DNA from 2 places in the Bacillus sp. PK3-037 genome. Region 1 is predicted to be linked to the other one. Evidence: a T-box and tRNA genes for the amino acid it is inferred to sense, from the RefSeq annotation. Region 1 holds a T-box; the other holds one or more tRNA genes.
What was found. The T-box of region 1 lies ahead of leuS (leucine--tRNA ligase). A T-box ahead of a tRNA ligase gene usually reads a tRNA of that ligase, here a tRNA-Leu.

Region 1 (16,020 bases):
CGAATCGGCACAATAGGAGTTGAAAGTGCAGTAATTTCTGTGAGGGAATCCTCGAGAAGCTTTTCATACTCTTTTTGCTTGGTGATGTCTTTTTGAATTCCGACAAAATAGGTTTTGTCTTCTATTTCCAGCGGATCAATATTTAACTCATTCCAGAACATCGTTCCGTCTTTTGTGTAGTTTTGAATCTGAACTGTAACCGGTTCTTTATTTTGTAAACCGGCTCTGATGTTGTCCACTTCACCAGCGTCTGTATCTTTCCCCTGTAAGAAGCGGCAGTTCTTTCCTAAAATTTCCTCGGCCTCATAGCCGGTCATTTGAACAAAGCCTTGGTTTACGTAGACAATCGGATTATCTTCAAGTGAAGGATCTGTAATCACTACACCGACTCGCGCGTGATCAAGCGCTTTTTTGATGATGTCCAGCTGTCCTTTTATTCCGAATGATTGAAAACTAGCCATATAATTCCCCCTTAGGCCGCCAGCTTGCTATGCGAAAGCCTGATATTCCCCTTTTTTTAATGAATTCTACAGTAACCGTAGCACAACACATGTTCTGATTCAAGCAAGCGCAGTTTGTTGTTTGTCATTAGGGCTTGTCCTCGTATACACTAAAAATAAGAACAGAGTTTGAACATATGAACGGAAAGGTTTCTACATGCTAAATAGGTGACTAGGTCAATGTCACTGGGTGAAAAATGAATCCAATGCATCAAGCTTACCGATCATGTGTTCACATATAATGGAAGAAACAAGCTTTTTTCAGATTTGCCAGTATGTAGATATCGAAAATCATCGGAATCGTTTAAGGGGGCTGGATGGCCTGAAGTCGCTTTACGAAATAAGGGCTTTAGGAAGGTGATGATGAAGATGCTGCATCAGGTACTTATTGCTTGTGTAATTGGAGGAATCATGGGGATTCTCGGTCATGTGAAAAAGAGAGGCAGGCTGGAGAAGCCCAGAATGACGAAGCGGTTTATCTACCTTGGATTTTTGGAAGATTGGTTTATCGGCATGACAGCTTCCATTTTACTTGTATTATCCGCTGACCCCGATTCAGGAATTCAACTTGTCATCTTATCCATTATCTCAGGCTACGGCGGTGAAGCTGTTCTCAGAAGCTTTGATTTTGTAAGAGAAATGAACAGCGGCGGCGAACCGGCCGAGTCGAAACGTCAAACCAAAACTCCACCAGAATAATTGTCCTCAATCTTCGCCCGTTCAGGGTACATTCCCATTGTATACAAACCTGCTTGCACTTATGAACAGAATTCTATAAAATACAGTTAAGATTACGGTTGCGATAAGAACAATGAAGAGGAGCAGTAAGAAGCAGATATTGTTTCAGAGAGTTGACGGCTGGTGAAAGTCAATCAAGTTTGTTTCCGAACTCACCTCAGAGTTGCAGCGGTGAAAAGCCGCTGACGCATAACTGCGTTAAAAGTATCAAGTGAGTGCGGCGTCTGCCGCGCTAACGAGGGTGGTACCGCGGGAAAACGAAAGTCTCTCGTCCCTTTTAGGGATGAGGGAGTTTTTTTTAGTTTGGGAATATTCTGAATATAATTATCCCTTTCCCGTCAATACTTGAACCATAAAACGCCGTATTCAATCAGAAGGAGGTTTTTACTTTGAGTTTTCAGCACAAAGAGATAGAAAAGAAATGGCAAAATTATTGGCTGGAAAACAAAACATTTGCCACTCTTGATCATAATGAGAAACAAAAATTTTACGCGCTCGACATGTTTCCTTATCCGTCTGGAGCGGGTCTGCACGTCGGACACCCTGAAGGCTATACAGCGACGGATATCCTCTCCCGCATGAAGCGCATGCAGGGGTATGACGTTCTTCATCCGATGGGCTGGGACGCTTTCGGTCTGCCGGCTGAGCAATACGCTCTCGACACCGGGAATGACCCGGCAGTGTTTACGAAGCAGAATATTGATAATTTCCGCCGCCAAATTCAGGCGCTCGGTTTTTCATATGATTGGGATCGTGAAATCAACACGACAGATCCTGAATACTATAAATGGACACAATGGATTTTCTTAAAGCTTTATGAAAAGGGCCTTGCTTATGTTGATGAGGTGCCGGTAAACTGGTGCCCTGCACTCGGTACGGTTCTTGCCAACGAAGAAGTCATCGACGGAAAGAGTGAACGCGGCGGCCATCCGGTCGAAAGACGCCCGATGAAGCAGTGGATGCTGAAAATCACAGCTTATGCGGACAGGCTTCTTGATGACTTGGAAGAGCTTGATTGGCCGGAGAGCATTAAAGACATGCAGCGCAACTGGATCGGCCGTTCTGAAGGTGCGCACGTTCATTTTGGCATAGACGGACATGATGAATCATTTACGGTGTTTACAACAAGACCTGATACATTGTTTGGCGCTACATACACTGTACTTGCTCCGGAGCATGCATTGGTGGAAAACATCACAACGGCTGAGCAAAAAGAAGCTGTTGAAGCATATATCAAAGAAATTCAATCAAAAAGTGATCTTGAGCGTACGGATCTCGCGAAAACAAAGACAGGCGTATTCACGGGAGCTTATGCGATCAATCCTGTAAACGATGAAAAACTGCCGATCTGGATCGCGGATTATGTTCTTGCTTCATACGGAACAGGTGCAGTCATGGCTGTTCCCGGTCATGATGAGCGTGATTTTGAATTCGCCAACACATTCGGCCTTCCAGTCAAGGAAGTCGTGAAAGGCGGAAATGTTGAGGAAGAAGCGTATACAGGCGACGGAGAGCACGTAAACTCTGACTTCCTGAACGGACTTAATAAACAGGAAGCGATTGAAAAAATGATCGCTTGGCTGGAAGAAACGAAAAACGGCGAAAAGAAAGTCACTTACCGTCTGCGCGACTGGCTCTTCAGCCGCCAGCGTTACTGGGGCGAGCCGATTCCGATCATTCATTGGGAGGACGGAACGTCAACAGCTGTGCCGGAGGAAGAACTGCCGCTGATTCTGCCGAAAACAAACGAAATCAAACCGAGCGGCACCGGCGAATCACCGCTTGCGAACATTAAAGAGTGGGTTGAAGTCACAGACCCTGAAACAGGGAAAAAAGGAAGAAGAGAAACGAATACAATGCCGCAATGGGCGGGAAGCTGCTGGTATTTCTTGCGCTACATTGATCCGCACAATCCGGATCAGCTGGCATCACCTGAGAAAATGGAAAAATGGCTTCCGGTTGATATGTATATCGGCGGCGCGGAGCATGCTGTGCTTCACCTTCTGTATGCCCGTTTCTGGCACAAGTTCCTTTATGATATCGGTGTCGTGCCGACGAAAGAACCGTTCCAAAAGCTGTATAACCAAGGAATGATTCTCGGTGAAAACAACGAGAAAATGAGTAAGTCAAAAGGGAACGTTGTCAACCCTGATGAAATCGTTGCATCTCACGGCGCTGATACGCTGAGATTGTACGAAATGTTCATGGGACCGCTTGATGCTTCAATTGCCTGGTCTGAATCAGGCTTAGACGGCGCGCGCCGCTTCCTTGACCGCGTATGGCGCTTGTTTGTTGAAGACAGCGGTGAGCTTAATGGCAAAATCGTTGAAGGCGCCGGTGAAACATTGGAGCGCGTCTATCATGAAACAGTCATGAAAGTGACAGACCACTATGAGGGCCTGCGTTTTAACACAGGTATTTCTCAGCTGATGGTCTTTATCAACGAAGCCTATAAAGCGTCAGAGCTGCCGAAGGAATATATGGAAGGCTTTGTGAAGCTTCTTTCTCCTATCGCGCCTCACCTCGCGGAAGAGCTGTGGGAGAAATTGGGCCATAGCGGTACGATTGCATATGAGGCTTGGCCTGTATATGATGAAGCAAAACTTGTTGACGACGAAGTTGAAATCGTTGTTCAGCTGAACGGAAAAGTGAAAGCGAAACTACAGGTTCCTGCAGATGCGACGAAGGAACAGCTGGAACAGCTTGCTCAAGCAGATGAAAAGGTCAAAGAGCAGCTTGAAGGCAAAACCATTCGTAAAATCATCGCGGTGCCTGGCAAGCTTGTCAATATTGTGGCAAACTAATCCTGGAAAAATCCCCTTTGTCAAAAAGGGGATTTTTTTCATCAGTCTCTGAATAGCAATCGTCCGGCTGACTTTGATATACTGAACATGATTATTGGTGAATAGGAGTGTTTTCTTTGGAAATAAAAGAAATCAGCACAGCCGCTTTGAAAGAAAAAATCGAGGCGGATGAAGAATTGTATTTGATTGATGTCAGAGAAGATGAAGAGGTTGCGGAAGGCATGATCCCGCAAGCGGTTCATATTCGCATGGGGGATATTCCTGAAAAAATGGACACCCTCGATAAAGACAAAGAGTACACTTTTATCTGCCGATCAGGGATGCGCAGCATGAATGTCTGCAGGTATTTGGATGAGCAAGGTTTTAAAACAGTCAACGTAGAAGGCGGCATGATGGCCTGGGATGGCGAAACGAAACCGAAAAACTAGGGGAGAGATCACCCCTAGTTTTTTTATTTGTATGCTGGAAGCCAATCGCCGTGCGCTTCAAATAAATCATCACACATAGAAATAATGTCATTGATGGACAGCTCCGCGCTTGTATGCGGGTCAAGCATGGCTGCCTGGTAAACAGCTTCTTTTTTTCGTGTAACAGCAGCTTCAATGGTCATCAGCTGTGTGTTGATATTCGTTCTGTTTAATGCTGCGAGCTGCTCAGGCAGTTCTCCGGCAAAGCACGGGGTTATTTTTTTTCTGTCGGCGACGCATGTCACTTCGACTACCGCTTTGGAAGGAAGGTTTGTGATGAGTCCTGTATTTAAGACGTTTCCTCCGAAGGTGAACGGCTGATTCGTTTCCATTGCTTCTATTATTCTTGAGCCATATTCCTTTGAGCGTTTATGGGCGAGGTTTTTATTGTTAACAATGTCATCCCTCATTTTCTCCCAATCTTCTATCTGTTTCACGCATCTTCTTGGATATTCGTCCAGCGGGATCTGCAGCTCGTTGATCAATTCAGGATAATTCCGCTTAATAAAATAAGGATGGTATTCTGCGTTGTGCTCAGAAGATTCCGTGACGTAATAACCGAACTTATCCATCAATTCAAATCGCACCATGTCATGATGCTTTGTTTTTTGCTTTTCTCTCGCTCTCTTTTTGATTTCGGGATATAAATCAGCGCCGTCCTTTTTCACTTCCAACAGCCATGCCATATGATTGATGCCTGCGATGCGTTCTTCAATCCCGTCATGCTCCATACCGAGAGATCTCAATAAATCTCTTGTGCACACTTGGACGCTGTGGCACAGCCCGATCGTTTTCACATCCGTATAGCGAAGCATAGCGCCAGTCAGGGAGGCCATTGGGTTTGTATAGTTTAAAAACCAGGCGTCGGGACACATTTCCTCAATATCTCTTGCGATATCAAATAACACGGGGATTGTCCTGAGTGATCTGAATATCCCGCCGATGCCCACCGTGTCGGCAATCGTCTGACGCAATCCGTATCGTTTAGGAATCTCAAAATCGATGACTGTGCTTGGTTTATAGCCTCCAACCTGAATGGCATTAATCACATAGCCCGCTTGCTGCAAAGCCAGTTTTCTGTCGTCATAGCTGTTGATAACCACGCTCGGATTATAGCGGTCTCTCAAATTTTCGAGCATAAGCTGAGATTCCTGCAAACGTTTTGGGTCAATGTCGTAAAGCGCAAATTCAAATCCATTTAACGCCTCCGTTAACAAGCAGTCTCCTAAAACATTTTTTGCGAAAATTGTGCTCCCTGCACCGATAAATGTGATTTTTTTCATGTCGGTTCCTCCTTGAATTCATTATCCTTTTACCGCGCCTGATGACAGCCCGGCAATAAAGTATTTTTGCAGCGCCAGGAACAGAATGACCATCGGCAGCATTGCCATGATGGCAGCCGCGGCGACCAAATGCAGATTGTTGGCATTTTCTCCGAAAAATCCGGCCATTGCGACAGTAAGTGTCTGCACCTTCTGATCCTGTAAAAAGAAAATCGCAAATTGATAGTCATTCCATATAAAGACACAGGAAATAATACAGATGGTGGCAGTGATCGGCTTCAGCAAAGGAAATACGATCGTAAAAAAGATTTTCAGCATTCCCGCTCCATCCATTCTTGCCGCTTCTTCAAGCTCTTTTGGAATGGTTGAACGGATAAAGCCGGAATACAAAAACACGGTTAATGGCATATACGCCGCTGTATTGATCAAAATGGCGACTGCGTGTGTATTGACCATGCCGGCGTCCACGACCATTCTGTACAAAGGCACCATGGACGTTAACGGAGGGATGATCATAATTGAAATCAGCAGCGCGAAAACGGCTTTATTCAGCTTGGTTTCCCGCCGGGCAAGAGGGTAGGCGGCCAGTGAGCCGAATATGATTAACAACAATGCCGAAACGCCTGTGATGATGATTGTGTTGATAAACGAGTTGCCAAGTGAAGCGCGCTCCCATGCCTCAGAAAAATTTTGAAAGGAAATATCAGCCGGAAACAGCCATTTGGAACTGTAATCTCCTTTTGCTTTCAATGAAGTGGTCAGCAGAATGTAAAAAGGAATGAAATGCGCACAGGCTACAATGGCAGCGAGAAGTGTAATAAAACGCAGTTTGTTTGAGCGGGCGGCTCTCATGACATTTCCGTCTCCTTTCTTTTAAAGTACGCAAGCGCGCAAAAGCTGATGATCAAAATGACAAATGCCATAAATATGCCTTGTGTCGCAGCATAGCCGGCATCCTGCCGTTTAAAATACAGGTCATACATAAACGTTGACATCGATTGTGACGCGTTTCCGGGTCCGCCTGCAGTGAGCGCAATTATTACGTCAAACAGCTTTAAGCCCCCAATAATGTTAATGACCATATTGATCGTGATCGAGGGCATTAACAGCGGCAGGGTGATGCCGAAAAACTGCTGGCCCCGTGTCGCGCCATCCATTTCAGCTGCTTCATAGTAATCTTTCGGAATGCTTTGCAGGCCTGCCAAATAGACAATCATGGCGATGCCGACATATTGGTACGTGTTAATCATGACGATGATCCATGGGTTCGAAGACGGACTGGCGAGCGCGTTGATCGGGGTGATGCCGAAAACGCCAAGCAGGTCATTAAGCGCGCCTCCGTCATAAGAAAAGAAAAAGTACCAAATGTAGCCCATAATGAGCGGACTGATCATCACCGGCAAATACACAACGGTTCTTGTTATCGCTTTCATTTTTATGCTTTGATTTAGCAGCAGGGCGTACAGAAGCCCAATGACGTTTTGAAAAAAGGTGCTGCCGAGTCCGTATAGCAGCGTGTTTTTTAAGATATGCCATGTGTCGGGATCAGCAAACAGCCTTTCATACTGAGCGAAACCGACCCACTGATAAACTTGAGAAAATCCGTTCCAGTTTGTGAAAGTGATAAAAGCGCCTTTTACAAACGGATAAATCATGAAGATCAAAACGGAGAGCAGAGCCGGAATATACATCCACCAAAGTGAGGATTGTTTTTTCGGCTTGACCTGTTTTACATGAACATCTCTTGCGATCTCACTCATTGTTTTCAGCTCCCTGTGTTCCAGATTGCTCCCGGAGTCGTTTATATTCTCTTCCCAGCTTTTTAGAAATCTCGTTGGGTGTCAAAATGTCTGCCGCAAGCTCCTGGCCGACCGTTCCCATCACATCCCACATCCCGTTCGGCAGGTACAATCGGTCGAAATAGGGCTCGACTTTCATATTCTGATAATGCTGATAGTCTTTGGCATAGAAAATATCGGCTTTTACATTGGTCAGCCCTGAAGGAAGCGATGTGGCTTCAGCCATTTCTTTCGCATGGGCGGGACGAGCCATAAAGGCGATAAATTGCTTTGCTTCCTTTAAATGAGGGGAGTCTTTCCATGCTGCCAGGGTATAGCGTTCGCCTCCAATCCATATCGGGTCATCACCGGAGTGAATAGCTGGTGTCGGAATAATCCCAACCTTTACATTCGGGTTAATTTGGGCGACGTCTTGGCCGAGGGTGCCGCCTTGCATGGTAAAAGCAATTTTGTTTTGAGCCATTAACTCAATGAGCTGTGATTTTTTTGCTGTTACGGCATCGATATTGATGAGCTTTTCTTTCTGCATTTGTTTGAGGGTATCTGAAAGATAAGTAAATTTGCTCCAATTGAAGGTACCGTCAATGAGCTGTTTCTTTTCATTATGGGCAGGGTCTGTGATGAGAAGAGGTGTTGCGAATTGGTCATAATATTGGGCGAAAGAGCTTTTATCATATCCGGCGAACCAGAAAGGAACGATTTCTCCATTGCTTTTTTCTTTAATCGTTCTCAGTGCTCTTATAAAATCATCCATCGTTTCCGGCGGATCAATGCCGAAACGGTCTAACATATTGCGGTTGTACGCCAGGCCGTCCTTTGCCTGGTTGATCGGATATGCGTATACCTTTCCGCTTTTGTTTTTAAGGATGCTGTTTAAATTTGGATCAAGATTCTGAGTCCAGTCCATATCCCGGAGATCGGCTGTATACTCCCCGTACCTGATTTTCCCCCAGCCATGAGTATCAAAGAGATCAGGCAGATCATTGGCGGCCATTCTGACACGCATCATATTTTCATAGTCATTGCCTGGGAAATGAATGCTGACGTGAATGCCGCTTTCCTTTTCGAACGCAGCGGCTAGTTTTCTGAATGTGTTTCTTTCACTGTCCGTTGACATCGTAGAATAAATGGTTAACGTCTTTTTGCCCGTATCTGCAGCGCTTTCTTCAGATGAGCAGCCCGGCAGAATCAGCAGAATAAGAGAGAGAAATAAAACAAATATGTGTTTCATCTTTTCCTCCTTATGATCTTGATGAACGTTTGTCTTGCGTCACCTCCTTAGCTGTGTATCCGCAGCTTTGCCTGATGATCAGTGTTGTCGGCAGGGTGACTTGATGAGGAATTGTTCGGCCGTTAAAGCGGTCGAGAAGCTGTTTTACGCCTGTGCGGCCCATTTCCTCTGTATGCACTTTCACGGTGGTTAAAGGTGTGCTGGCAAACTCGGCCTCTTCAATGCCGTTAAAGCTGACAATGGCTGTATCTCGCGGCACATGCAGATCGGCTTCCTGAAGTGCTTTCAATGCGCCGATGGCCATAGAATCACTTGCGATAAAAAAGGCTTCCGGCAGCTTGCCTTGAGTGATGGCTTTTTTCATCAGGCGATAGCCCTCGCGCATGCTGTAATCGCCGACCAGGACGTGTTCAGGCTGAGGATGGGCGGACTGCAAAAAGGCAGTCTGGCGTTTGTCTTCAATTGTTCTGCGAATGCTTTGGCCGTCCCTCAGTGTATGCTCCTTCTCCTGCCCGCCGATATAGCCTAATCGCTGGTAACCTAAATCGAAAAGGTGATCAATTGCCTGGCGTGCGGCGGCTTCAAAATCAATCCCAATCGAGTCGTATATCTGCGGATCGGGAGAATGATTGATAAATACAGCATGCTCCAATCGGCCGCTGATATGTTGAACGGCTTCGTCATGGACACGGCCGATAACAATAATACCGTCTAGTTCCCGAAAAATATGCTCTTGGAAGGAACCGAGATGGATGGAGTTTGTAATAAAAATTTCCTGTTCAAAGCATTCTTTTTCAATTCCTTTGCGAATAGAAGAAAAATAAGGATCCTGCCGTTCTTCATCGGGAGATAAGCAGCTCAGCACCCCGATAAGCGGCTGGGCGCGCTGTTTTTGTCCGCGGGCTTTTCGGCGTTTAGCGACAGTTTGATAGCCTAGCTCTTCAGCGATACTGATCACTCTTTGTCTCGTTTCACCAGCCACAGAAAGCGAATGATCTTCATTTAAAATTCTCGAAACAGTAGCATTTGAAACGTTCGCTTTTAAGGCGATATCTTTTATACGAACCATGGTTACTCCCTTTCATTTGAATCAGATTTACTAAAACAAAAGAAATATTTTACTCATACATTTTTGATAAATTGATACTACCATATGAAAGTAAGCGGTTACAATAATGAATTTCAGAATATTTCGTTATATTTAGTAAAAGTTTAGTAAACTACGATTTTTGTTTCTGTATGCTGTGTGAAAAATAAAGGGAATAACAAATTCGTCTCGTACATTGAAGATAAGCGAAGAAGGAAGGGTGATGGGATGAGTAACGAAAAAAGAGAGCTGCTGTTTCGATTGCTTGGTGATTTGCCTGATCGGAAGCATACGGGGGCGGAAACGCTGCGTATTGAGGAAAAAGAGGGATATATGATTGAAACGCTGCTGCTTGATTTAAATGGGCTTGAAAAGGTGCCTGCATATTTTGTGAAGCCGAAAGCAGCAAAAGGACGGTGCCCGGTTATATTATTTCAGCATTCGCATGGCGGGCAGTATGAACGGGGAAAAAGTGAACTGCTTGAGGGAGCGGATTATTTGAAAACGCCTTCTTTTGCTCGGGAGCTGACTTCTCTCGGATATGGCGTATTGGCAATCGATCATTGGGGGTTTGGAGACAGACGGGGAAAATCAGAAAGCGAGATTTTTAAAGAGATGCTTCTGACGGGCAGAGTGATGTGGGGCATGATGATGTACGACAGTATAAGAGCCATTGATTATGTGCAGAACCGCCCTGATATTCAGCCTGACAGAATCGGAACGATCGGCATGTCTATGGGGGGCTTGATGGCTTGGTGGACAGCGGCGCTTGATGAACGGATTAAGGCATGTGTGGATTTATGCAGTCAGGTTGACCATCATGTACTGATTGAAACACAGAACCTTGACCGGCATGGCTTTTATTATTATGTTCCGTCGCTTGCCAAGCACTTTTCTGCATCAGATATCCAAAGCCTGATCGCACCGCGCCCGCACCTTAGTCTTGCCGGCATACATGATCGGCTGACACCCGCTGAGGGAGTGAACAAAATCGAAAAAGAATTAACAGCTTTGTACGCTGAAAAAGGGGCTTCTGATTGTTACCGTATGGTGCGCTCCGCTTCAGGGCATTTTGAGACAGCTAGGATGAGGCATGAAGCTCTGCGGTTTTTGAAAAAGTGGCTGTGACAGTGAAAAAGGGCAAGCTTTACGTGTTTTTCTGAAATGGTTCTAAACCGGTAAGGAGGCGAGCATCTGCCCGTCTCTTCTTTTTCTAGCGGATCAATACAGTTATCAGGAATATACATGATAAATAGATTTTGTTTATGAGGAAATGGTGTTCTGATATTGACAGAATTGTATATACATAATAGTATTCTATTTGTTAACCTTAATTTTAAAATGGTTAACAAATAGTCTGCTTTCTTCTGTAATCAAAGCTGAAAGGGCGAGAAGGTATGCAAGAAGAAACATTTTACAGTGTTAGAATGAGAGCTTCTATGAATGGGTCTCACGAAGATGGAGGAAAGCATATATCCGGCGGAGAACGGCTCATCACGTTCGATAATATGAAACGTACGGTGAATGCCTTATTAGAAAAAGGGTTATCTCACTCTAGAGGAAAACCGGATTTTATGCAAATTCAATTTGAAGAGGTACATGAGCCGGTTAAGAAGATTCATCCATTACCTATGAAGACAAATGAAGTGGAATCCCCGGAAGAGGGACAAAGTCTTGCCCGATTCTTATTGGAGAGAGCGGGTGTTCCAAGAAAAGTGGTTGAAAAAGCATATCAACAAATTACTGAATGGTCAGGTATCAGGGGAGCGGTGGTGTTTGATATTCATACTGGCAAACGAATTGATCAAACACACGATAAAGGTGTACGGGTGTCCAGAATGGATTGGCCCGACCTCAATTTTGAACAATGGGCACAACGCTATGGCGCACCATCAAACCCAAGGATAAAAGAGGCCCTTGCACTTGCTTCAAAGGTGAGTGAGCATCCGGCAACCGTTGCAGAATTATGCTGGTCGGATGACCCTGATTACATAACAGGCTACGTCGCGGGTAAAAAATTGGGCTATCAGCGTATTACAGCAATGAAAGAATACGGGACTGAAGAGGGCTGCCGAATCTTTTTTGCTGACGGCTCTGTAAATGTAAACACATACATAAATGATCTCGAGAAGCAGCCTATTTTGATAGAGTGGGAGGAAGATGATGACTCAAGATTTGATAGAAAAAAGTAAAAAACATCTTTGGCTGCCTTTTACTCAAATGAAAGACTATGATGAACATCCCTTGATTATCGAAAGCGGCAACGGAATCAAAGTAAAAGACATAAACGGCAAGGAATATTATGACGGCTTTTCTTCCGTTTGGCTTAATGTGCACGGGCACCGCAAAAAGGAATTAGATGAGGCCATCATAAAACAGCTTGGAAAAATTGCTCACTCCACATTATTGGGCATGACCAACGTTCCGGCGACTGAACTTGCCGAGACATTAACCGAGATCAGTCCGGAGAAGCTGACGCGTGTTTTTTATTCAGACAGCGGTGCAGAAGCGATGGAAATTGCTCTAAAAATGGCGTTTCAATATTGGAAGAACATCGGAAAGCCTGAGAAACAAAAATTTATTGCAATGAAAAATGGGTATCACGGCGATACGATCGGTGCCGTCAGTGTCGGTTCAATTGAACTGTTCCACCACGTCTATGGCCCGTTAATGTTTGATAGTTATAAAGCTCCGATCCCTTATGTATACCGCTCGGGAAGCGGCGATCCTGTGCAGATCCGTGATGAGTGTCTCTATGCGCTTGAACAGCTGCTGAAGGAACACCATCACGAAATTGCGGCGCTTTCCATTGAATCAATGGTTCAAGGAGCGTCCGGTATGATCGTGATGCCGGAAGGATATTTGGCAGGCGTGCGCGAGCTTTGTACAGCTTACGATGTCTTAATGATTGTTGATGAAGTTGCCACTGGTTTTGGGCGTACGGGGAAAATGTTTGCATGTGAGCACGAAAATGTTCAGCCTGATCTGATGGCTGCCGGCAAAGGCATTACAGGAGGCTATTTGCCGATAGCTGTCACTTTTGCCACCGAAGACATCTATAAGGCATTCTACGATGAGTACAAAGAACAAAAAACCTTTTTCCACGGTCACTCCTATACAGGAAATCAGCTTGGCTGTGCGGTTGCTCTTGAAAACCTGAGATTATTTGAATCTGAAAACATCGTTGAACAAGTCGCGCAAAAAAGTAAAAAGCTCCATTTACTTCTTCAGGACCTGCATGCTCTTCCTCACGTTGGGGATATTCGGCAGCTCGGCTTTATGTGCGGCGCAGAGCTTGTTCAGTCAAAGGAAACCAAACGGCCTTATCCTGCTGATCGGCGGGTGGGGTACAAAGTTTCTTTGAAAATGAGAGAGCTCGGGATGCTGACGAGACCGCTCGGCGATGTAATTGCATTTCTGCCACCGCTTGCCAGCACGGCTGAAGAGCTCGAAGCAATGGTGTCTATTATGAAAGAAGCGATCCAAGAGGTAACCAGCCTTGAGCATTGACAGCTGGTTAAGCCGCCGGTTAGACAAAGCGAAGGGAGCCGGCGTATACCGTACACTGCGAAAAATGAACGGCCCTCCAATTCCGGAGGTGACGATTGATGGCAAAAATCAAACGGTCTGGTCGTCAAACAATTATTTAGGACTCGCGAGCCACAGCCGCTTGATCTCTGCAGCCCAAGAAGCACTGCAGCAATTTGGGGCGGGAAGCAGCGGCTCACGTTTAACGACGGGCAATTCGATCTGGCATGAAAAACTCGAAAAAAAGATTGCCGGTTTTAAACGGACAGAAGCGGCTTTACTGTTTTCAAGCGGCTATTTAGCCAATGTCGGTGTCCTTTCTTCGTTGCCTGAAAAAGGGGACGTCATTTTAAGTGATCAATTAAATCATGCAAGTATCATCGATGGCTGCCGCCTGTCTAAGGCTGATACGGTCATTTATCGCCATATCGAAATGGCTGATCTTGAAGAAAAACTGAAAGAAACACAGCGGTACCAGCGCCGTTTTATCGTAACAGACGGGGTATTCAGCATGGATGGCACGATTGCCCCTCTTGATCAGATCATATCCCTTGCTAAACGCTGCAATGCTTACGTGATCGTTGATGATGCGCATGCAACAGGTGTTTTGGGCGAATCAGGAGGAGGGACGAGTGAACATTTTGGTGTTTGTCCTGACATTGTCATCGGCACGTTAAGCAAAGCTGCCGGAGCGGAAGGGGGGTTCGCGGCAGGTTCAGCAGTATTCATCGACTTTCTGCTGAACCATGCCAGAACGTTTATCTTTCAAACCGCTATTCCGCCGGCAAGCTGTGCAGCTGCCCATGAGGCGTTAGACATCATGGAGGCCAGCAAGGAAAAACGGCAGCTTTTATATTTTTATATCCAGATGATCAAAACGAATCTGAAGCACATGGGCTATGTGGTGAAAGGGCATCATACACCGATTATTCCGGTGGTCATCGGCGATACCCGAAAAACGGTCACGTTTGCTGAAAAACTGCAGGACATAGGAATCTATGCCCCTGCCATTCGTCCGCCGACCGTTGCGCCAGGAGAAAGCCGTATCCGATTAACCATCACTGCTGGGCACAGTATGAGGGATATTGATCATTTGCTGGATGCATTTCGTTCAATCGGAAAGGAGCTGAACATCATTCCATGAGAGGTTTTTTTGTAACCGGAACAGATACAGAAGTGGGGAAAACGGTGATATCCTGCGGTCTAGCAGCCTTATTGCGGGAAAATAAAATGGATGTCGGAGTATTTAAACCATTTCTAAGCGGGATCTCCCCTCATCATCCAGAGAGCGACACAAGCCTGCTGAAAGAGATGTCGCAAACGAGTCTTTCACATGAAGAGATTACGCCTTTTGCATTCAAGGAGCCGCTAGCTCCATACGTTGCAGGAAAGCTGGAGGGAAAGGCTGTCAAAATGGAAGAGGTCTTACGCCATTGGGAGCGGATAAGAGAAAAACATGATTGCTTCATCGTAGAAGGTGCGGGCGGGATTTCTGTGCCATTGGGAGAGGATTTTTTAGTCAGTCATGTTATAAAAGCGTTACAGCTTCCGGTGATTATTGTAGCACGCCCTCATCTTGGAACGATTAATCACACTTTTTTAACTGTTCAATATGCCAAAAGCATGGGCCTTCCAATCGCCGGAATCGTCATCAATGGAATCAGTGATTCTCCTGATTATGATGAAAAAACCAATCCTGAGATGATTGAGCGCTTATGCGGTGTGCCGCTATTAGGAGTGACGCCAAAGCTGATAAACACAACAAAAGAAACGATTCAGAATATGGTGAAGGACCATATAGATTTATCATTACTGATCAATCGAGTGGGGGCATGAAAATGAATCAATGGATGGAACTTGCAGACCGGGTGCTGGGCGGAGCAGAGGTGACCAACGAAGAGGCGCTTTCGATTTTAAACTGTCCAGATGAAGACATCTTGCTTTTGATGCATGGAGCTTTTCACATCAGAAAACGGTTTTATGGAAAAAAAGTAAAGCTCAATATGATTATGAATGCAAAATCAGGGCTCTGTCCGGAAAATTGCGGCTATTGTTCCCAGTCTGCCATTTCAAAAGCGCCGATTGAGAGTTACCGGATGGTGAATAAGCAAACCCTTCTGGAAGGCGCAAAGCGGGCGCATGATTTAAATATAGGTACATACTGTATCGTAGCAAGCGGCAGGGGGCCGTCCAACAGAGAAGTGGATCAGGTCGCAGAAGCGGTACAGGAAATAAAAGATACGTATGGACTGAAAGTTTGTGCGTGTCTCGGATTGTTAAAGCCGGAGCAGGCGAAGCGGCTGAAAGAAGCCGGAGTAGACCGGTATAATCATAATGTCAATACATCACAGAGAAATCATTCAAACATTACCACGTCACATACGTATGAGGACAGGATCAATACGGTTGAGATTGCAAAAACCTCCGGCATGTCTCCATGTTCTGGCGCCATTATCGGGATGAAGGAAACGAAACAGGATGTCATCGATATCGCACAAAGCTTGAAGGCCCTTGACGCTGATTCCATTCCGGTGAATTTTTTGCATGCGATTGACGGCACACCATTAGAAGGCGTAAATGAAT
Region 2 (16,020 bases), 2.0 Mb from region 1:
AACTGAAGAAAAACTTCGGAAAAGAATATATGGGGATTGAACGCTCCACTTTTTTAATTGACAAAGAAGGCCGGCTCATTAAAGAATGGAGAAAGGTAAAAGTGAAAGACCATGTAGCCGAAGCGCTCCGGACGCTGAAAGATATGTCGGGAAAGTAAAATCGTCAATCAGCCTCAATAGTATATGCTGCAACTTTTACCCTAATATCAATTGACAAATTATCGTAAAAAGAGTTACACTAATTATAAACATTATAATGTAAGAATCTTTTTTAGAAGAGAGGTGCATGACGGATGGCTGCACATGAACTAAAAGAAGCCTTAGAAACGTTGAAGGAAACCGGAGTTCGCATTACTCCTCAACGTCATGCGATTCTGGAATATCTCGTTAACTCTATGGCTCATCCAACAGCGGACGATATATATAAAGCTCTGGAAGGGAAATTTCCTAACATGAGCGTAGCGACGGTATATAACAACTTGCGTGTGTTCCGGGAATCCGGCCTGGTAAAAGAGCTCACATACGGTGATGCTTCCAGCAGATTTGATTTTGTTACATCCGATCACTATCACGCCATTTGTGAAAGCTGCGGTAAAATTGTGGACTTCCACTATCCCGGCCTTGATGAAGTGGAACAGCTTGCTGCACATGTGACCGGCTTTAAAGTAAGCCACCACCGTTTAGAAATTTACGGCGTCTGCCAAGAGTGTTCAAAAAAAGAAAACCATTAAAATAAGCTGACCGCGAAACGGTCAGCTTATTTATTTCGACATTTTCTTCTTATTATAAGACTCATCAAATTCTTTTCCTTCTAAGCTTTGATCTAAAGTCAGCGGCTCTCTGCAATGCATACACATATCTACTCTGCCTAAAACCTTTGTCTCTTTTTCACAGCCCGGACAAATGACCCGAACCGCTTTGGTCGAGAGCATGCCGATCCAAAAATAAACAACCGTGCTGAGCCCGATAGATAAAAGCCCAAGTATCATAAACAAACTCGAAAGCAAAACGGATTCCTTAAAAAAGATCCCGATGTACATAATGATAAACCCAACGAAAACCAAACTTAACGCAAACGTTCTGATTTTATTAATTTTGCTGGAGTATTTCGCCATGTCCATCCCCCTCTAAATTAAATATAGCACAAACCTGATGGTATTTTCTTCATGTTTTCGTTTGAAATGGAATTTAAATATGGAGACTTGCTTTGAAATTGTTTATAATAGTTCAATGTGTTTAGAAAAAAGGAATTTCGATTTAACCATAGAATTGAATCAAATAGAGAATAAAAAAATTGAACAATTGCATTGGAGGAATAGTGATGGAAAATCTTCTCCGTCCAATTTACCAAGAAAGAGCAAGTCATCCCAATACATTGGCTGTTATTATGATTGAGAGAAGAAACAAAACGTCTTCCATAACAGATAACTTTGATGCCGCTTTGCTTGTCATTGTAAAGCAGTCTGATAAGCCTGTTTTTATAAAGCATTATGAATTTGATCACAAAACAGCCTCTTTGCATGTGATAACTGATGCTCAGGTTCAAGAATGGATTTTGCTCGGCACAAATAGAAGAATCATAGATTGGATTGTAAACGGAAGAGTCATGTTTGACCGCAATGAGTATATTGCTGAGCTTATCGACAGGCTTAATACTTTTCCGTTTGCAGAACGCAAGCTGAAGATCGGCCTTGAATACGGCAAGTTAATTAGAAGATACGTTGAAGGAAAAGCTTTCTTTGAAGCCAATCAATTTTTAGATGCCTACAATGCGGTAGTTCATGCGTTGCATCATCTAGCACGTATTGAAGTAATCGACAGAGGATTCCATCCGGAAACCACTGTGTGGAGTCAAGTGCGTCAGATGGAGCCTCAAGTGTACAAATTATATTCCGAGCTGATTGAAAGCCACGAAAGCTTGGAAAAAAGGCTTGAATTATTATTCTTAGCAAATGATTTTCTGATTCATTCTAAAGCTGAGATTGGTTCAGCACATCTTTTCGAAGTGATGAAAGAAAAGGACACATGGCAATTTAGCGAGCTTCTTCAGCATCATGGCTTAAAACATTTCACTCAAGACCTTGGCGTCATGCTTGATTACCTTACAGAAAAAGGTCTTATCAGTGTGTGCCGGATTGAAACCAAAGGACAGGATGTCTTTCATAGAGGATATTCTTTTAAAAAAGATGTTGACTCTGATTCTTGAGCATGGTATATTATTAAACGTCGCTGATGCGCTTCTAAAAAAATAAGCTCACAGCGGCGGAGAAATAAAATAAAAAACATTTGACAAAGTAAAATTGAAATGTTATATTAATAAAGTCGTTTCTTAAAGAAGTGGCGGATGATCTTTGAAAACTAAACAAGACAAAACGTACCTGTTAATTCAAGTTTTATTATAAATCGCACAGCGATGTGCGTAGTCAGTCAAACTGAGGTCTGCACGATGCAGATCACGCAGATGTTGCCACAGGATGTGGTGAACTTAATCTGCGATCCATTTATCGGAGAGTTTGATCCTGGCTCAGGACGAACGCTGGCGGCGTGCCTAATACATGCAAGTCGAGCGGACAGATGGGAGCTTGCTCCCTGATGTTAGCGGCGGACGGGTGAGTAACACGTGGGTAACCTGCCTGTAAGACTGGGATAACTCCGGGAAACCGGGGCTAATACCGGATGCTTGTTTGAACCGCATGGTTCAAACATAAAAGATGGCTTCGGCTACCACTTACAGATGGACCCGCGGCGCATTAGCTAGTTGGTGAGGTAACGGCTCACCAAGGCAACGATGCGTAGCCGACCTGAGAGGGTGATCGGCCACACTGGGACTGAGACACGGCCCAGACTCCTACGGGAGGCAGCAGTAGGGAATCTTCCGCAATGGACGAAAGTCTGACGGAGCAACGCCGCGTGAGTGATGAAGGTTTTCGGATCGTAAAGCTCTGTTGTTAGGGAAGAACAAGTACCGTTCGAATAGGGCGGTGCCTTGACGGTACCTAACCAGAAAGCCACGGCTAACTACGTGCCAGCAGCCGCGGTAATACGTAGGTGGCAAGCGTTGTCCGGAATTATTGGGCGTAAAGGGCTCGCAGGCGGTTCCTTAAGTCTGATGTGAAAGCCCCCGGCTCAACCGGGGAGGGTCATTGGAAACTGGGGAACTTGAGTGCAGAAGAGGAGAGTGGAATTCCACGTGTAGCGGTGAAATGCGTAGAGATGTGGAGGAACACCAGTGGCGAAGGCGACTCTCTGGTCTGTAACTGACGCTGAGGAGCGAAAGCGTGGGGAGCGAACAGGATTAGATACCCTGGTAGTCCACGCTGTAAACGATGAGTGCTAAGTGTTAGGGGGTTTCCGCCCCTTAGTGCTGCAGCTAACGCATTAAGCACTCCGCCTGGGGAGTACGGTCGCAAGACTGAAACTCAAAGGAATTGACGGGGGCCCGCACAAGCGGTGGAGCATGTGGTTTAATTCGAAGCAACGCGAAGAACCTTACCAGGTCTTGACATCCTCTGACAATCCTAGAGATAGGACGTCCCCTTCGGGGGCAGAGTGACAGGTGGTGCATGGTTGTCGTCAGCTCGTGTCGTGAGATGTTGGGTTAAGTCCCGCAACGAGCGCAACCCTTGATCTTAGTTGCCAGCATTCAGTTGGGCACTCTAAGGTGACTGCCGGTGACAAACCGGAGGAAGGTGGGGATGACGTCAAATCATCATGCCCCTTATGACCTGGGCTACACACGTGCTACAATGGACAGAACAAAGGGCAGCGAAACCGCGAGGTTAAGCCAATCCCACAAATCTGTTCTCAGTTCGGATCGCAGTCTGCAACTCGACTGCGTGAAGCTGGAATCGCTAGTAATCGCGGATCAGCATGCCGCGGTGAATACGTTCCCGGGCCTTGTACACACCGCCCGTCACACCACGAGAGTTTGTAACACCCGAAGTCGGTGAGGTAACCTTTATGGAGCCAGCCGCCGAAGGTGGGACAGATGATTGGGGTGAAGTCGTAACAAGGTAGCCGTATCGGAAGGTGCGGCTGGATCACCTCCTTTCTAAGGATATTTACGGAATATAAGACCTTGGGTCTTATAAACAGAACGTTCCCTGTCTTGTTTAGTTTTGAAGGATCATTCCTTCGAAACGTGTTCTTTGAAAACTAGATAACAGTAGACATCACATTCAATTAGTAACACAAGATATCACATAGTGATTCTTTTTAACGGTTAAGTTAGAAAGGGCGCACGGTGGATGCCTTGGCACTAGGAGCCGATGAAGGACGGGACGAACACCGATATGCTTCGGGGAGCTGTAAGCAAGCTTTGATCCGGAGATTTCCGAATGGGGAAACCCACCACTCGTAATGGAGTGGTATCCATATCTGAATTCATAGGATATGAGAAGGCAGACCCGGGGAACTGAAACATCTAAGTACCCGGAGGAAGAGAAAGCAAATGCGATTCCCTGAGTAGCGGCGAGCGAAACGGGATTAGCCCAAACCAAGAGGCTTGCCTCTTGGGGTTGTAGGACACTCTATACGGAGTTACAAAGGAACGAGGTAGATGAAGAGGTCTGGAAAGGCCCGCCATAGGAGGTAACAGCCCTGTAGTCAAAACTTCGTTCTCTCCAGAGTGGATCCTGAGTACGGCGGAACACGTGAAATTCCGTCGGAATCCGGGAGGACCATCTCCCAAGGCTAAATACTCCCTAGTGACCGATAGTGAACCAGTACCGTGAGGGAAAGGTGAAAAGCACCCCGGAAGGGGAGTGAAAGAGATCCTGAAACCGTGTGCCTACAAGTAGTCAGAGCCCGTTAACGGGTGATGGCGTGCCTTTTGTAGAATGAACCGGCGAGTTACGATCCCGTGCAAGGTTAAGCAGAAGATGCGGAGCCGCAGCGAAAGCGAGTCTGAATAGGGCGCATGAGTACGTGGTCGTAGACCCGAAACCAGGTGATCTACCCATGTCCAGGGTGAAGTTCAGGTAACACTGAATGGAGGCCCGAACCCACGCACGTTGAAAAGTGCGGGGATGAGGTGTGGGTAGGGGTGAAATGCCAATCGAACCTGGAGATAGCTGGTTCTCTCCGAAATAGCTTTAGGGCTAGCCTCAAGGTAAGAGTCTTGGAGGTAGAGCACTGATTGGACTAGGGGCCCCTACCGGGTTACCGAATTCAGTCAAACTCCGAATGCCAATGACTTATCCTTGGGAGTCAGACTGCGAGTGATAAGATCCGTAGTCGAAAGGGAAACAGCCCAGACCGCCAGCTAAGGTCCCAAAGTATACGTTAAGTGGAAAAGGATGTGGAGTTGCTTAGACAACCAGGATGTTGGCTTAGAAGCAGCCACCATTTAAAGAGTGCGTAATAGCTCACTGGTCGAGTGACTCTGCGCCGAAAATGTACCGGGGCTAAACGTATCACCGAAGCTGCGGACTGTTCTTCGAACAGTGGTAGGAGAGCGTTCTAAGGGCTGTGAAGCCAGACCGGAAGGACTGGTGGAGCGCTTAGAAGTGAGAATGCCGGTATGAGTAGCGAAAGAGGGGTGAGAATCCCCTCCACCGAATGCCTAAGGTTTCCTGAGGAAGGCTCGTCCGCTCAGGGTTAGTCGGGACCTAAGCCGAGGCCGAAAGGCGTAGGCGATGGACAACAGGTTGATATTCCTGTACCACCTCCTCACCATTTGAGCAATGGGGGGACGCAGGAGGATAGGGTAAGCGCGGTATTGGATATCCGCGTCCAAGCAGTTAGGCTGGGAAATAGGCAAATCCGTTTCCCATAAGGCTGAGCTGTGATGGCGAGCGAAATATAGTAGCGAAGTTCCTGATTCCACACTGCCAAGAAAAGCCTCTAGCGAGGTGAGAGGTGCCCGTACCGCAAACCGACACAGGTAGGCGAGGAGAGAATCCTAAGGTGATCGAGAGAACTCTCGTTAAGGAACTCGGCAAAATGACCCCGTAACTTCGGGAGAAGGGGTGCTCTGTTAGGGTGCAAGCCCGAGAGAGCCGCAGTGAATAGGCCCAGGCGACTGTTTAGCAAAAACACAGGTCTCTGCGAAGCCGTAAGGCGAAGTATAGGGGCTGACGCCTGCCCGGTGCTGGAAGGTTAAGAGGAGCGCTTAGCGTAAGCGAAGGTGCGAATTGAAGCCCCAGTAAACGGCGGCCGTAACTATAACGGTCCTAAGGTAGCGAAATTCCTTGTCGGGTAAGTTCCGACCCGCACGAAAGGCGCAACGATCTGGGCACTGTCTCAACGAGAGACTCGGTGAAATTATAGTACCTGTGAAGATGCAGGTTACCCGCGACAGGACGGAAAGACCCCGTGGAGCTTTACTGCAGCCTGATATTGAATGTTGGTACAGCTTGTACAGGATAGGTAGGAGCCTTGGAAACCGGAGCGCCAGCTTCGGTGGAGGCATCGGTGGGATACTACCCTGGCTGTATTGACCTTCTAACCCGCCGCCCTTATCGGGCGGGGAGACAGTGTCAGGTGGGCAGTTTGACTGGGGCGGTCGCCTCCTAAAAGGTAACGGAGGCGCCCAAAGGTTCCCTCAGAATGGTTGGAAATCATTCGCAGAGTGTAAAGGCACAAGGGAGCTTGACTGCGAGACCTACAAGTCGAGCAGGGACGAAAGTCGGGCTTAGTGATCCGGTGGTTCCGCATGGAAGGGCCATCGCTCAACGGATAAAAGCTACCCCGGGGATAACAGGCTTATCTCCCCCAAGAGTCCACATCGACGGGGAGGTTTGGCACCTCGATGTCGGCTCATCGCATCCTGGGGCTGTAGTCGGTCCCAAGGGTTGGGCTGTTCGCCCATTAAAGCGGTACGCGAGCTGGGTTCAGAACGTCGTGAGACAGTTCGGTCCCTATCCGTCGCGGGCGCAGGAAATTTGAGAGGAGCTGTCCTTAGTACGAGAGGACCGGGATGGACGCACCGCTGGTGTACCAGTTGTTCTGCCAAGGGCATCGCTGGGTAGCTATGTGCGGACGGGATAAGTGCTGAAAGCATCTAAGCATGAAGCCCCCCTCAAGATGAGATTTCCCATTCCGTAAGGAAGTAAGATCCCTGAAAGATGATCAGGTTGATAGGTCTGAGGTGGAAGTGTGGCGACACATGGAGCTGACAGATACTAATCGATCGAGGACTTAACCTAATGTCTAATGATGTCACACCTGTTATCTAGTTTTGAGAGAATATCTCAAAAAACTCTTGACTTTTCAAGATATACATAGTATAATGTTAAATGTCACTGAAATTGTCTGGTGATGATGGCGAAGAGGTCACACCCGTTCCCATGCCGAACACGGAAGTTAAGCTCTTCAGCGCCGATGGTAGTCGGGGGTTTCCCCCTGTGAGAGTAGGACATCGCCAGGCAGACTTCATTCCGCAGTAGCTCAGTGGTAGAGCTATCGGCTGTTAACCGATCGGTCGTAGGTTCGAATCCTACCTGCGGAGCCATTATTGGAGAGCTGTCCGAGTGGTCGAAGGAGCACGATTGGAAATCGTGTAGGCGGTCAACTCCGTCTCAAGGGTTCGAATCCCTTGCTCTCCGCCACTGATATTTATACATAATCACAATTGAAAGTCTGGGCCCGTTGGTCAAGCGGTTAAGACACCGCCCTTTCACGGCGGTAACACGGGTTCGAATCCCGTACGGGTCATTATATGATGGAGGATTAGCTCAGCTGGGAGAGCATCTGCCTTACAAGCAGAGGGTCGGCGGTTCGAGCCCGTCATCCTCCACCATTATCATCGCGGGGTGGAGCAGTTCGGTAGCTCGTCGGGCTCATAACCCGAAGGTCGCAGGTTCAAATCCTGCCCCCGCAACCAAAAAAATATATCCTTTTAAATAGGAGCACCCGAAGGGTGCAACCAAATTAAAATGGTCCGGTAGTTCAGTTGGTTAGAATGCCTGCCTGTCACGCAGGAGGTCGCGGGTTCGAGTCCCGTCCGGACCGCCATTTAAATAATAAGGCTCGGTAGCTCAGTTGGTAGAGCAACGGACTGAAAATCCGTGTGTCGGCGGTTCGATTCCGTCCCGAGCCACCACCTATGCCGGTGTAGCTCAATTGGTAGAGCAACTGACTTGTAATCAGTAGGTTGGGGGTTCAAGTCCTCTTGCCGGCACTGTTTTTCAAAACTTAATGTGGAGGGGTAGCGAAGTGGCTAAACGCGGCGGACTGTAAATCCGCTCCCTCAGGGTTCGGCAGTTCGAATCTGCCCCCCTCCACCATTTATAGGGGCATAGTTTAACGGTAGAACAGAGGTCTCCAAAACCTCCGGTGTGGGTTCGATTCCTACTGCCCCTGCCAAATTTATGACATCTTGAGATTATGGCGGTTGTGGCGAAGTGGTTAACGCACCAGATTGTGGCTCTGGCACTCGTGGGTTCGATTCCCATCAATCGCCCCATATTATCATTGGGCTATAGCCAAGCGGTAAGGCAACGGACTTTGACTCCGTCATGCGTTGGTTCGAATCCAGCTAGCCCAGTCTCACTTTTTTATATCAATTGAATATAATGTATTAAGTCCCTTAAGATGCGGAAGTAGTTCAGTGGTAGAACACCACCTTGCCAAGGTGGGGGTCGCGGGTTCGAATCCCGTCTTCCGCTCCAATTACGGCGGCATAGCCAAGTGGTAAGGCAGAGGTCTGCAAAACCTTTATCCCCGGTTCGAATCCGGGTGTCGCCTTTCTTTTGCCGGGGTGGTGGAATTGGCAGACACACAGGACTTAAAATCCTGCGGTAGGTGACTACCGTGCCGGTTCAAGTCCGGCCCTCGGCACCAATTTTACTTAATTGATAAGTTAAATTGGTGTTTGTGCTTGAAAATATAATGAAGCTAATCATATCAATGATCTACATAAGTAGATCATTTTTTATTGTATGAAAGTGTCAATGTAAGCATTGGGCTGTATTTCATGAAAAGTCGCTTTAACCCCTCTTATTATTATATTTCCAAAAAACTTTTTAAAATACATTGACACTTTATCATATCCATGATATATTTATATTCGTCGGTTAGATACGACGTAAAACTTGCCGGTGTGGCGGAATTGGCAGACGCGCACGACTCAAAATCGTGTTCCTTCTGGAGTGTCGGTTCGACCCCGACCACCGGTATATAATCTAAATACTATTATCGAAAAAGACAGGGAGTAATTCCCTGTCTTTTTTTGTTATAGTTAAAAGATCTATTATAAGTATAAAAGAATCAGTATTGAAAATTTTAATTTACATAAATGTGTTTGCATCGATGGATAAAATAATGGAAGTGAAGAAATGGATGAGATGAAGGATATTCGTTCAAATAAAGATAGGTTACGACTTACCATTAAGTGAATTCCTAATACTCTCTTCCTATCCCATCGTACTACCACCTAGGCCCATGGTAAAATAAAGGAATAATAGAGGAGGTTTGTACCTTGGTTTCTGTGGAGTTACAAGATTATTTGCAATACTATATTGTATTAAAAAATGAGAGTTTACATGTTAGTGATGCATCGGAAGAGAACGGCATTATTCATATACCGGTAATTAAGCGAACGGCGAGAACAAGAAGGACTGTTGCAAGGCTAATGGTTGGGATTAATACGGACTTACAGGGAATAGATAAAATTCCAACAAAACTAACCAACAGTTTTAAAAGTCCGAATACGAAAAAGCAGGTTGATCTTTCTGCTGAAACCTATGAATGGATTCGTTTTGGGTGGTTAATTCGTGAAATTCGTTTAGAAAAAGATGAGAGAACAGTAAAAACAGAACGATATCGAATGGGCTTTATACTTTATCAACTGAGCTTAAAGGCAGAAGCAGAAGCAGAAAAGGAGAGTAGAAACTGGATACTTGATTGGAATAAGCAGTGGGAAGTTGCCAAGCGTAGCGATGTGCCAAGTTTTGAACAAGACCAGCGCGCAGATGTTGTTTCCCTATTAGCAAAGCACTTAGATGAAATTGCAAGTGAGACAGATAGGGTTTTAGCTGGAGAGGCAAAATTAATTAAGAGTATTCATCCTTCTTGGCGTTTAAGGAAACAAGTATTATTCCTACATTTTTTGATTGCTTTATACCAACTGGCATGTACGGAAAAACATTTTGATTGGAAGCAAATAGGTGCTACCTACTATCGGATAATAGGTGGATCAAAGCAGTTTGATGCTTATAAAAAGGAATTTATTGAAGAAACAGAAAACCTCCTTCATCGCCCAATTCAATTGTTAGGTCTGGCAAGTATGGGGACAATTACACCATTGTTTTTTACTGGGCCAATGCAAGGGGACTACGTGGATTATCGTTATGGTACTGTCCATGCAACGACAGATCTAGCTGTTTTTTCGGAGACGTTTAATACGAAAGCAGACGTGTTGTGGCTGGTTGAAAATAGAGGTGTGTTAACACGTATGGCCTACGAGGAAGAATTTTTAAGAGGTACGAAAAGCTTTGTACTAGGGGTGGATGGACAAGTTAGGTCTGCACATAGACTACTAATTTCGCAAGTAGTAACGTGTGTCAGTCAAGTTATTATTTGGACCGACGTTGATGAAGCAGGTTATCTGATTGCCGAGCAATTATATAAGTTAACACAAGATGAACATGTCCTAACAAAGTGGATAGTACCACCATTAACCGTGGTGACTGAATGGGAAACTTTTGCAAACAAATATCAACAATCCATACAAATGAGGAAAGAAGAGCAGGAACAAGAAATTGGAGGAGTAGAGCTGTGGAAAAAGTGGATCAATCATTAATTTCGATCTTTGATGTTACAGATGATAAACCTGAGCTACTACAATCGATGCGTGATATTGCACAACTTTCGGGTGTATTAACGGAATTAAGTGATAAGGAGTATTTTCAGTCACCAATCCACGTACTTCGTTTCCTCCGAGTGTTAAATATTATTAATCAAGAAGCACTCGGTATCGCAGAACCAATTGAAAGCGAGGAAACATTATTTTATCGCTATCGCAATGTATATGGCTATGATGAAGCAATTACGCAAGGTTACATGAAACATCTTGTGTTCGTTTTGGGAAAATTCAATTGGGTAGCAAAAACAGCAAAACGAATTAAAATGCGTGATGTAGGAAAACGAATGATGGATGTACTGATTCGTTTAGCTAATGATTCTCTTGCGTATTATCTTAATGATGATGTGGCGAGGTCTCTCTTTCAAGCAAAAAGAGATGCAGAACTAAGTGAAGCATATGATGATAAAGGAATTTCTGGTGGGAATAAGCTTGCTAGTATGATTAAAAACGTGGAAGAAGCTGTATTGCTTCTCCATGAGAGGGAGCTTGAGTATTTAGCAGATCGAAATGCATTAACACAAGTAGAAGTGATTCATCATCTGATGACAGAGCTAGAAGGTAAGATGGCAGAACGAATGGAGAAATTTGAAACAATAGATCAAGAGCTTGTGTTTTCCGATATAAAACAACGAGGTACGGCTGCGATTAGTGATGGGACCAAAATTAGCCTTGGAACAATTAATAAAATTCTAAAGTTCGCCCACCTACAAGAAACGGATTTTAACCATATAATCCGGCCAGAAGAGTTTCGCACGTTCATTGTAAAATCGTTTGATCCGCCCCTTGGTTCTGAAATACCGAATGCACATCAAATACTAAGCTTCATGGAACAAGGACAATACGAGGACGAAAAAATAGATGGTCTATGGGCGCCAGTGAAATTTGCCAGCCCGCTATCACCGAGGGCCATTGATGAGGGAATTAACTATATCGAAAACTATGAACCTATTACAGAAGAGATAGAGGAAACAGTGGAAGAAGAATTTCCAGGCACAGAAGAAATAATGGAAGATCAGTTGGATGAAATAATGGGTGATTCGAAATGGCAAATGACGAAACAAATGATACACACAGAGCGGATTGAAGCATATCTGGAGGAAGTAGAAGAAGCGGGCCTTGACGAACTAATTATTCGGTCTGGATCATCCAAATGGAGTGACGTACTCAACGGATTAATTGGTGTTTCAGCACTAGTGGCTAATAAAAAAGCTGACATTGATGAACATGCGAAAAAGAAACTGTCTGATAACAAAGATCAGCGTGACTGGAGGTGGAGTGAGGATGAACAAGGAACATATGGAATTAGAAAACGAGGAAGAAATCACGAACGTTAATCCGTTAGCAACCCTACAATCGATAAAAGGATTTTTAACTACAGAGGAAGAGCTTGCATTTATGCAAATTCTGTTCTCATCGTCTGCTACAATTCGAAGTGGGAATTTTGGACTTTCACGTAAGGAAGTAGAAAAACTAATTGGAATTACAGATGATGATCAAGCATTTTTTTCTTTTCTCAAGCGAGTAAACCAAGCTGTTAGTCGTTATATGAAAGTGATTTATGATGAGCGGAGAAATCAAGTGGTAGCCCTCATGCGCGTGCCCGCAAAACAAGCAAAAACACTATTAAATAAAGAAAGTCTAGCTATTCTCATGTTTATTTTTTATCACCAAGAAGTACTACAGAATGAATATACACTCTTTTCCCAATTGATTAATAGTTTTGGTCACGAATCATTGCAGGTAACACGAAAAATTCAAGCTAACTTGGATCCGCTGAAAAAGATTGGGGCAATTGAAGTATATGATACGAACTCAGAGGAAGAAGCCTATCAACTTACATCTATCGGTGCTAATTTGTTTTCGAATTCCTTTTTACGAAGATACACCGAGTTTAGTCAATCGAATCAGTTGCACATGGATGATGTCTTACGGTTCTTTAAGCGCTACAACATGAATGGGGGCACAAGTAATGATTCCATGGAGGCTTAAATTTTCAGGAATACGGGATTATACGCCGACAGTTATGGATTTCTCTGATAAAGATCACCATATTTTAATATCTGGACCAAATGGTGCTGGCAAATCAACGGTTACGTTTTGTATGGGCGGCGTTCTTTATTCAAGTAAAGTTGATCTTGAAGGGTTAAAGTCAAACAATCTTCCAACAGACCAAACGTGGCGAGCAAAGATTGAATTGCTGTTTAAAAATGATGGGCAAATCAAGGTTGATGCGCCACAGTTTGTGCAGTTTCGATTAGACATTGAACAGAAACCGGGTGATCCGGTAAAAAGAGAATTTTATATTCAAGAGGGGGAAGTCATTGACAAATGGGAACGAGAAACGAAATATTCTTCTGGAGATCGGAACTTTAACTTTACTGAATATAAAAACCAGATTCTCTATAAGTATGCTGTTGATCCGGATGAATTTTATTTGATTTGGTATCAAAAAGAGGTAAACCAATTTGCAGTGATGCATCCAGAAGAACGCTTCCGTATTTTCAGTGAAATGAATGGTATTGATAGAATCCAGAAAAACTGGGAAGAAAGCAAAGAACTTGTAAAAGAAACGGAGCAGACCTTGCAGGAAGCGGAGAGTAAACAAGGTCTTAACAAACTCCAGTTAACGCAAAAGAAAACGGAATTAGACAGGTATTATAATCGAAATGAGCGGTTAGAAGACGGATTCAAGCAGTATCTTTCAGCTCTTAAATGGTTGGAAAAACATCATCTTAATCAAATGAATACTTTAAAAGGTCAAATAGAGACACTAAAAGCAGATAAAGAAGAGAAAAGTACAGACAAGCAGCAAGATTTAATTTTACAAGCAGACCAGAGAGAAGAGCATGAAAAGTTGCAGTCAGCAATCACTCAAATGGAGTCCCGTGAAATCGAGCTAATCGATGAGCTAAATCATTTGCAGGAAGAGATAACCAGTCATAAAGATAAAGTGGAGGCTATCTCAAACGAAATCGAGGAAATTACGAAGAGAGTAGAACGAATGGGCATGAGTGAGGAGGAGGTAAATGAAGCTTTGCTTAATGCGGAGGAAAAGTATGTTTCTATTAATGCTTCAATGGAAGAAAAGCAACAGTTGTTGAAAAGCAATAAACAAAAATTAGATGACATAACCCCGCAAATTGCTGAACTAAAAGTGAAGATTGACCAAGACAGTGCTAGGGAACAAGAAGTGCGTCAACTCATTGATACATATAAAAGTAGTCAAGCTGTGCAAGAAGAGATGGAGTTTAATGAGCAACGACTAGAAAATGCAAAAAATGAAAAAGGGAAACTTATAATTAAAAAAGACAATTTAGAAAAAGAACTAGAAAATCTTAGAATGAATCGTGTTTACAGTTCTCGTCAGGAAGTGTCTATCCAATACTTCAAAAAGCGAAATATAGAAGTCTATCCTTTGCGTGAGCTTGTTGAACTAGATGAAACAGCTAAGCCGAATGATGAAGATGTGTTTGATACGATAAAGTATACGTTGTTTGTGAACAAAAAGGATTTTCATGCGCCAAATGATTTATACCATGTCCCATTGCCAAATATTGTTCCGGAAAAAACAATGACACAACTTCCGGGTAAACATTTGCAGATAAAAAATAAATTAAGCAATAATCTTTATCCACTTGCGGTAAAAGCACTGTGGTGGGTTAAGGACTTTTTTGAAAATGAAAAACCACAGATTCAAAATGGTGTGCTTCTCGATGCGAGAGGGATAAGAGGTCCTCAAGAGGAAAAGCGGATTATTCTAAGTGAAAAAGTTTTAAAAAATTATCAACTACAAGTAGAAGATGAGCTTGATCGGGTTGGCAATGACATTAGCATTCTATCAAATGAAATAGATGAATTAACACGTAGAAATAGTACGCTATTTCGAAGACGCGAATCTTTAAAAGATGCGGAAGCCTTTTTGATAAAAGAAAATGAACGAGAATGGCGAAAGAGTAAGCATTACAATCTAAGTAATGAAAAACGTGAACTCGAGGAAAATAGGGATGAGATTCAGGGAGAGTGGAATAGGCTCAATGAAGAGCGTGCTGAGTGGAAGCAAAAGGTAGAAACCTTCAAAAACTATCAGGAAATTTTTATTCAGTATGAAAAAGAGAAGGGGAAAATAACAGAAGTACGCCAATTGAAGCAATACTTAATTGAGTTAGAAGAAGAGAAGAAGAATAAAAATGCACAGTTAGAACAACTTGGTTCTCTTTTAGATGAGAAGCGACGTGAAGAAAAGAAATTAAATCGGGACATAGAGGATTTGGACGATAGCCTCCTATACAAAGACCGAGAAATTGAGTCAATAGAAAGGCAAATCAAACATCGGTCTGAAGAATATTTAACGAATGAAGAGAACTACTCAACAATCAAACATGACATCCAAAGGTTATTAGATTCTGTTAAACAGGAATTAAAAGATTTTGCATTAGAGCTTACAGAACTACCTAATGTAACTAAATCTGAGGCAGAAGACATGCGAGAAAGTGGAAAAATTAAATACTCTCATGCAGCAAATGAAACAGGGATTGATGAAGCTGCTCCAGAAAATTATCAAAAAATGAAAGAAGAGTATGATCGTTCCGCAACAGAAGTGAAGACATCCAAACTATTGTTAGAAGAATATACAGAGCGTATGGAACGTCTAAAAGAAGACTTAGAAAGCACAATTAATAGTAAAGTTATTGGTGTTAATCAAAAGTTTGTCCATTATATGTCTTTGTTTGGCTTTCAAGGGGAGATAGATTGGGATATGAGAACAGACCGACGTCATCAAATTCACTATGCTTTATATATTAAAGCACGTAAAGAAGGACATCGAGGAAAATTAGAGGATGTAAGTGTTAAAGCAAGAGGCGGCAAAGTAGGAAAAGGGGTATCTGGTGGGGAAGAGTCTCTTAGTTCCTTACTATTTGCTTTGGCATTATTACAAACGATTCAAGCAACACCAGGCTATATCGTACTCGACGAGTTTGATAGTGCACTCGATGAAGGACGTAAAGATAAAGTGTTTGAGTTATATGAACAGGAACTACAGCGGAAAATGATAATCTTAACTCCTAAGTCTCATGAAGCAGAGTACCTATATCGTTTTTCTAAAGCCTATGTTGTTCATCACAATCCCAATATTCCGCAGAGTAAGATCTTTAAGGTGAAAAGAAGTGAAGAAGCGCTAACATGATTTACAGTCATTGAAATGAACTCGTTGG

Region 2: it has a tRNA-Leu gene. The T-box ahead of leuS (leucine--tRNA ligase) is inferred to sense a tRNA for this amino acid. The anticodon was not compared.

What each region holds. Positions count from the first base shown of each region.
Region 1 is NZ_CP096408.1:1,174,379-1,190,398, forward strand. Features, by position in the region: gene M1D69_RS06080 (blue-light photoreceptor) at 1-461, opposite strand, end outside; gene M1D69_RS06085 (DUF4257 domain-containing protein) at 864-1,199, shown strand; T-box leader at 1,303-1,517, shown strand; gene leuS (leucine--tRNA ligase) at 1,628-4,042, shown strand; gene M1D69_RS06095 (rhodanese-like domain-containing protein) at 4,159-4,470, shown strand; gene melA (alpha-galactosidase MelA) at 4,494-5,792, opposite strand; gene M1D69_RS06105 (carbohydrate ABC transporter permease) at 5,814-6,644, opposite strand; gene M1D69_RS06110 (carbohydrate ABC transporter permease) at 6,641-7,552, opposite strand; gene M1D69_RS06115 (ABC transporter substrate-binding protein) at 7,545-8,822, opposite strand; gene M1D69_RS06120 (LacI family DNA-binding transcriptional regulator) at 8,833-9,891, opposite strand; gene M1D69_RS06125 (dienelactone hydrolase family protein) at 10,138-11,037, shown strand; gene bioW (6-carboxyhexanoate--CoA ligase) at 11,307-12,101, shown strand; gene bioA (adenosylmethionine--8-amino-7-oxononanoate transaminase) at 12,073-13,419, shown strand; gene bioF (8-amino-7-oxononanoate synthase) at 13,409-14,581, shown strand; gene bioD (dethiobiotin synthase) at 14,578-15,273, shown strand; gene bioB (biotin synthase BioB) at 15,276-16,020, shown strand, end outside.
Region 2 is NZ_CP096408.1:3,180,510-3,196,529, reverse strand. Features, by position in the region: gene bcp (thioredoxin-dependent thiol peroxidase) at 1-158, shown strand, start outside; gene perR (peroxide-responsive transcriptional repressor PerR) at 294-731, shown strand; gene M1D69_RS16515 (YgzB family protein) at 762-1,115, opposite strand; gene M1D69_RS16510 (nucleotidyltransferase-like protein) at 1,322-2,206, shown strand; rRNA gene M1D69_RS16505 (16S ribosomal RNA) at 2,502-4,051, shown strand; rRNA gene M1D69_RS16500 (23S ribosomal RNA) at 4,221-7,148, shown strand; rRNA gene rrf (5S ribosomal RNA) at 7,254-7,369, shown strand; tRNA gene M1D69_RS16490 (tRNA-Asn) at 7,379-7,453, shown strand; tRNA gene M1D69_RS16485 (tRNA-Ser) at 7,459-7,550, shown strand; tRNA gene M1D69_RS16480 (tRNA-Glu) at 7,585-7,656, shown strand; tRNA gene M1D69_RS16475 (tRNA-Val) at 7,666-7,741, shown strand; tRNA gene M1D69_RS16470 (tRNA-Met) at 7,749-7,825, shown strand; tRNA gene M1D69_RS16465 (tRNA-Asp) at 7,880-7,956, shown strand; tRNA gene M1D69_RS16460 (tRNA-Phe) at 7,969-8,044, shown strand; tRNA gene M1D69_RS16455 (tRNA-Thr) at 8,050-8,122, shown strand; tRNA gene M1D69_RS16450 (tRNA-Tyr) at 8,144-8,228, shown strand; tRNA gene M1D69_RS16445 (tRNA-Trp) at 8,234-8,307, shown strand; tRNA gene M1D69_RS16440 (tRNA-His) at 8,332-8,407, shown strand; tRNA gene M1D69_RS16435 (tRNA-Gln) at 8,417-8,488, shown strand; tRNA gene M1D69_RS16430 (tRNA-Gly) at 8,538-8,612, shown strand; tRNA gene M1D69_RS16425 (tRNA-Cys) at 8,618-8,688, shown strand; tRNA gene M1D69_RS16420 (tRNA-Leu) at 8,696-8,784, shown strand; tRNA gene M1D69_RS16415 (tRNA-Leu) at 9,038-9,119, shown strand; gene M1D69_RS16410 (hypothetical protein) at 9,431-10,744, shown strand; gene M1D69_RS16405 (hypothetical protein) at 10,720-12,141, shown strand; gene M1D69_RS16400 (hypothetical protein) at 12,089-12,796, shown strand; gene M1D69_RS16395 (AAA family ATPase) at 12,777-15,992, shown strand.